2 linked regions of the Variovorax paradoxus B4 genome follow. The main gene of each other region encodes a partner of the protein of the gene in region 2 in a complex. Links are inferred from orthologs where the notes say so. Each region holds a gene or a part of one and is shown on either strand. Other genes may lie near its edges.

What was found. The genes of interacting proteins can lie anywhere in the genome.
Region 1: the proteins of mnmE (region 2) and mnmG are in contact, whole or in part, in a solved structure (PDB 9HIP), measured with the Escherichia coli proteins. The link is inferred for Variovorax paradoxus B4 from one-to-one orthologs.

The regions. Positions count from the first base shown.
Region 1 is NC_022247.1:44,634-47,669, reverse strand. What follows is about bases 109-3,036. They hold mnmG (tRNA uridine-5-carboxymethylaminomethyl(34) synthesis enzyme MnmG), read right to left. Parts: upstream 2,588-3,036; coding sequence 629-2,587; downstream 109-628. Other genes in these bases: VAPA_RS00210 (DUF1328 family protein), read right to left, coding at 3,015-3,036; VAPA_RS34770 (hypothetical protein), read right to left, coding at 2,869-3,015; rsmG (16S rRNA (guanine(527)-N(7))-methyltransferase RsmG), read right to left, coding at 109-632. Outside these bases: more of rsmG, read right to left, coding at 1-108. UniProt on the Escherichia coli protein: NAD-binding protein involved in the addition of a carboxymethylaminomethyl (cmnm) group at the wobble position (U34) of certain tRNAs, forming tRNA-cmnm(5)s(2)U34.
Region 2 is NC_022247.1:5,790,136-5,793,090, forward strand. What follows is about bases 20-2,866. They hold mnmE (tRNA uridine-5-carboxymethylaminomethyl(34) synthesis GTPase MnmE), read right to left. Parts: upstream 2,234-2,866; coding sequence 806-2,233; downstream 20-805. Other genes in these bases: VAPA_RS27045 (zinc ribbon domain-containing protein), read right to left, coding at 20-160; VAPA_RS27050 (Crp/Fnr family transcriptional regulator), read right to left, coding at 254-715; yidC (membrane protein insertase YidC), read right to left, coding at 2,312-2,866. Outside these bases: more of VAPA_RS27045, read right to left, coding at 1-19; more of yidC, read right to left, coding at 2,867-2,955. UniProt on the Escherichia coli protein: Exhibits a very high intrinsic GTPase hydrolysis rate. Involved in the addition of a carboxymethylaminomethyl (cmnm) group at the wobble position (U34) of certain tRNAs, forming tRNA-cmnm(5)s(2)U34.

The sequences.
Region 1 (3,036 bases), 5.7 Mb from region 2 along the record:
TCTTGGCGCGCCCAGACGATGCAGCGCTCGGCGTCCAGGCCCGGAACGGTCAATTGTTCCACGTGAAACACTGCGATACCTTGGGGCAAGGCAGCAAGTTCATCGGCGGGCACTTTCCCCTTCATGGCCAGCCAGACACCGCCCGGCGCGAGCAGATGCTTGGATCCGTTGAAGAAATCAGGCAGCGAGGCAAAGGCTCGGGAGCTGATGACTTCATAGCTGCCCGTCAGCGATTCGACACGTGCGTGCAGGCCGCGCAGGTTGGGCAATTCGAGCTCGGCAGCCACCTGTTGGACAAAGGCTGCCTTCTTGGCGACGGCATCGAGGCAGCTCACCTCGAGATCCGGCCGCATGACGGCAATCACCACGCCGGGCAGGCCGCCCCCGGAACCGACGTCGAGCAGCTTGCCCTTCCCTGCCCATTCGCGCTGCAGCGGTGCCACGGCCGCCAGGCTGTCGAGCAGATGGTGCGTCAGCACGCTGGCCGGATCGCGCAGCGCCGTGAGGTTGTAGACCTTGTTCCACTTGAGCATCAGCGTGCCGTAGGCCAGCAACTGTTCCGCTTGTTGATCGGACAAGGCCGTGCCCAAGGCTGCCGCGCCCTGGCGCAGCGTGTCGATGGGCGCGCTCATTGGGCGGGCTGCGATTCTGCGGCGGCTTCCGTGGCGGCGTCGCGGTTGAATGCCTTGTGGCCGCCTTTTCGCAAATGGATCATCAGCAGGGAAATTGCGGCGGGCGTGACGCCCGAAATGCGCGACGCCAGGCCCAGCGTTTCAGGCCGGTGCTTGTCGAGCTTCTGCCGGACCTCGAAACTCAGCGCCTTGACCTGGCTGTAGTCGAAATCGGCCGGAAGGCGCAGGTTCTCGAAATGCGCAGCGCGCTCCACTTCGTCGTGCTGGCGCTCGATGTAGCCCGAGTACTTGGCCGAGATTTCGATCTGCTCGATCTCGGTTTCACTGAGCGCGGCCCCTGCGCTGTACTTTCCGCCGTCCAGCGACATCAGCGTCTGGTAGTTCACATCGGGCCGGCGCAAGAGGTCGGCCAGGTTGTATTCGTGCTCGATGGCCTTGCCGAGCACGCGCTCGGATTCGGACGCCGGCAGGTTGCGCGGGTTCACCCAGATCGACTTGAGGCGTTCTGTTTCACGTGAAACAGTGTCGCGCTTGCGGCTGAAGGCATCCCAGCGCGCATCGTCCACCAAGCCCAGCTTGCGCCCTGCTTCGGTCAGACGCATGTCGGCGTTGTCCTCGCGCAGCTGCAGCCGGAATTCGGCGCGGCTGGTGAACATGCGGTACGGCTCGGTCACGCCCTTGGTGATCAGGTCATCGACCAGCACGCCCAGATAAGCCTCATCCCGGCGCGGCAGCCACGCTTCTTCGCCACGGCATTGGAGCGCGGCATTGATGCCGGCAAACAGGCCTTGGGCCGCAGCTTCTTCATAGCCGGTGGTGCCGTTGATCTGTCCGGCAAAGAACAGGCCCTTGATCGAACGGGTCTCGAAGCTGCTCTTGAGTTCGCGCGGATCGAAGTAGTCGTATTCGATGGCGTAGCCCGGCCGCAGGATGTGGGCGTTCTCCAGCCCGGGCATCGAGCGCACGAGCTGGTACTGGATGTCGAACGGCAGGCTGGTCGAGATTCCGTTGGGGTAGTACTCGTTGGTCGTCAGGCCTTCAGGCTCGAGGAAGATCTGGTGGCTTTCCTTGTCGGCAAAGCGGTTGATCTTGTCTTCCACGCTCGGGCAGTAGCGCGGGCCGACGCCATCGATCTTGCCCGTGAACATCGGGCTGCGGTCGAAGCCCGAGCGGATGATCTCGTGCGTGCGCGCATTGGTATGGGTGATCCAGCACGGCATCTGCTGCGGATGCATGTCGACCCGGCCCATGAAGCTGAACACGGGCATCGGCCCCGCCCCGCCCGGCATGCCGTCGCCCGGTTGTTCGGTGCACTTCGAAAAATCGATGCTCCGGCCGTCGAGGCGCGGGGGCGTGCCGGTCTTCAGCCGCCCCTGCGGCAGCTTCAGTTCCTTGAGCCGCGCCGACAGGCTGATGGCCGGCGGATCACCCGCGCGTCCGGCCTGGTAGTTGTCGAGGCCGACATGGATGCGGCCATCGAGAAAAGTCCCGGCGGTGAGCACCACGGTGCGCGCGCGAAAGGCGATGCCGACTTGCGTGACGGCGCCGACCACGCGATCGCCCTCCACCATCAGGTCATCGACCGCTTGCTGGAACAGGCTGAGGTTCGGCTGGTTTTCCAGGCGATGGCGGATCGCCGCCTTGTACAGCACACGGTCGGCCTGCGCACGGGTCGCACGCACGGCCGGCCCCTTGCTCGAATTGAGAATGCGAAACTGGATGCCTGCTTCATCCGTGGCAATGGCCATCGCACCACCGAGCGCATCGACCTCTTTCACGAGGTGGCCCTTGCCGATGCCGCCGATCGACGGGTTGCAGCTCATCTGTCCCAGCGTCTCGATGTTGTGGGAGAGCAGCAGCGTCTTGGCGCCCATTCGGGCAGCCGCGAGCGCGGCCTCGGTGCCGGCATGGCCACCGCCGACGACGATCACATCGAATTCTTCGGGATACAGCATGAAAGAGGGGGCGCACTGACGCGTGCGCTGCGCAAAGGGGGCACCAATTTTAATCGGGGGTGCCCTTTTGCGCCCAGAATGGGGGCAACGTGGTTAATGGCATAAAAACCACGCAAATCCTTTGCCCACCACAGATAGTTTGCTATATATTTTATAGCAAACTATCTGTGGCAATCACGGGTCTCGGCCCGCCGCGGCCGCCAACTCCACCACGGGCACGGGCTTTTCGATGCACTTCGTAGCGCAGTTCCGCCTCGATGCGGGAGAGGTGCATGCGCGCCTCAGACACGCCGCCGGCGCGAGCGGTGTTCAGGAAGCTGCCAGTGCGACTGCGTGACGAGCAGCACCCGCACCACGCGATGCGCCGGGGTCTGCAGCAGCAGGCCGAGCGGGCGGGCGCGTGGCCAGCGCAGTACCAGGCGCTGCATCAATCGATCGCCTTTTTTACT
Region 2 (2,955 bases):
CGGGCGCCGTGGCGGCCCACTCGCGCTCCGATCTGCTGCCGGGGGCCGGAGGCGGCGCCATTGGCGCGGGTGCGGCAGGCGCCAGCTTGCCGCCGCAGCCCCTGCAGAAATTGGCGCCCTCGCGGTTCTCCGCGCTGCACACCGGACAGATCAAGGCCATGACGACGGACTTCTAGGGAAAAACGATTTCAGGAAAACTGGCGGCGAAGAGCCGTCGAGGGCCGAATTGCGGAGCGGGCCGACCGGCCGGTGCTCAGGTCACTGCGACGCGCTTGGACCGGTGCGCCATGCGCTTGGCAATCACCGCGCCCAGCCCCATGGCAATTTCAAGGGCCAGGTTGGGCTGCCGGTTCGACATTTCCGCGAAGCGGATCGCCGTGAGGCGCCACACGCGGCCCGCGCCGGTGACCACCACATTGGCGGAATGCGGCTGGCGCGAGAAGAAGGAGCCTTCGCCCACCACCGATCCGGGCATGAGCACGGCCAGCTTCATCTGTTCCTTGCTGCTCACGCGGTGCACGCTGATCGCGCCGCTCTCGAGAAAGTACACCGATCGGTCGTGCGTGCCCTGCTCGATGAGAACGTCGCCAACGCCGGTGTCGATGGGCTGCAGGTAGCCCGCCAGCGTTTCCCACTGTTGTACGTTGAGCGTCAACGCAAAGGCGTCGTTGCTGCTGTTGTCCGCGATTGCGCGGCCCAGGTTCTGGATGGACATGCTTTTCTCAACCCCCGCTTCTGTGCCGGAGTATCCGCGAAGGGCGCGGTTTTCGGCTACAAGTCTTTACGTTTTTGAGGTCGGCTGTCTCTATTTGCCGATACAGAAGCGCGAAAAGATCACCCCCAGCAGGTCGTCGGCGCCGAATTCACCGGTAATTTCGTTCAGCGCGTTCTGCGCGAGGCGCAGCTCCTCGGCCAGCAGATCGAGCAGCTGCGCCTGCGCCGCCAGATGGCTCGCGGCCAGTGCCAGATGGATCTCGACCTGGCTCAGCGCCTGCACATGGCGCGCCCGCGCCAGGTAGACGCCCTCGGGCACGGCCTGCCAGCCGGCCATGGCCAGCAGCTGTTCGCGCAGCGCCTCGATGCCGAGGCCGGTCTTGGCGGACAAGGCGACGCCCCGGGCCGCGCCGTCCGCATTCGCCGCATTCGGCATTGGCGCGGCATCCTGCTTGTTCCAGACATCGAGCACCGGCACGCTCGCGGGCAGCTTCTGCCGCAGCCCGCGCAGGATCTCGGCGTCGGCGGCAGCGTAGTCGGGCAGGCCGGCGCGCGTCAGGTCGTGCAGGAACAGCACGGCATCGGCGCCCTCGATCTGGCCCCAGGCGCGGGCCACACCGATCTGTTCGACTTCGTCGCTGCTTTCGCGCAGGCCGGCCGTGTCCACCACGTGCAGCGGCACGCCGTGGATCTGGATGGTCTGCGACACCACGTCGCGCGTCGTGCCCGCCACCGCGCTCACGATGGCCAGCTCGGCGCCGGCCAGCGCGTTGAGCAGCGAGCTCTTGCCCGCATTGGGCTGGCCCGCGATGACCACCTTGATGCCTTCGCGCAGCAGCGCGCCCTGCTTCGCTCGCTGCTGCACCGCTGCCAGCTGCTCCTGCAACTTCACCAGTTGCCCGGCCGCATCGGCCTTTTGGAGGAAGTCGATTTCCTCCTCCGGGAAATCGAGCGTCGCCTCCACCAGCATGCGCAGATGGATCAGCGCATCGCGCAGCGCGTGGATCTCGCGCGAAAAGGCGCCCGAAAGCGAGCGCCCGGCGCTGCGCGCAGCCGCCTCGGTGCTGGCGTCGATCAGGTCGGCGATGGCCTCGGCCTGGGCGAGGTCGATCTTGCCGTTGAGAAAGGCGCGCTGGCTGAACTCACCCGGCTCGGCCACGCGCAGGCCGGGCAATCGCGGCCGGCCGGTGACCGGATCGGGCTCGGCGGCGGCCTCGAGGCAGCGCGCCAGCAGCAGTTGCAGCACGACCGTTCCGCCGTGGGCCTGCAGTTCGAGCACGTCCTCGCCGGTGAACGAATGGGGCGAGGGAAAGTGGATGGCCAGGCCGTGGTCGACCGGCTCTCCGGCCGCATCACGGAAGGGGAGGTAGGTGGCTTCCCGCGGCTTCAGCGGCCGGCCGCAGAGCGCGTCGATCAGCGGCGCGAGCCGGGCGCCCGAGACCCGCACGATGCCCACCGCCCCGCGCCCCGAAGCGGTGGCGATGGCGACGACGGGATCGGTGGTGCGGGCAAAGGTCATGGAAGCGCGATTCTTTCAGCAAAAAGACAAAAGGCCGCAGATGCGGCCCTTTGCGGGAGTGGCGGCGGCCGCTGCGGCTTATTTGCCCAGCACGCCCAGCCGCTTGTTGATGAACCACTGCTGCGCGATCGACAGCACGTTGTTGGTGATCCAGTACAGCACCAGGCCGGCCGGGAAGAAGATGAACATCACGCTGAACGCGAGCGGCATGATCCACATCAGCTTGGCCTGCATCGGATCGGGCGGCGTCGGGTTGAGCCAGGTCTGGAACAGCGAGGTGAGCGTCATCACGACCGGCAGGATGTACCAGGGGTCCGGTGCCGACAGGTCGGTGATCCAGCCGATCCACGGCGCGTGGCGCATTTCGACCGACGACAGCAGCACCCAGTACAGCGCGATGAACACCGGGATCTGGATCACGATCGGGAAGCAGCCGCCCATCGGATTGACCTTCTCGGTCTTGTAGATTCGCATCATTTCCTGCTGCATTTCCTGCGGCTTGTCCTTCAGCCGCTCGCGCATTTCCATGATCTTCGGATTGATGGCCTTCATCTTGGCCATGCTCGCGTAGGCCTTGGCGTTGAGCCAGTAGAAGGCCGCCTTCAGCAGCACCACCAGCGCCACGATGGCCCAGCCCCAGTTGCCCAGGATGCCGTGCAGCTGGTTCAGCAGCCAGTACAGCGGCTTCGAGATGATCGCGAAGATGCCGTAGTCCTTGACCA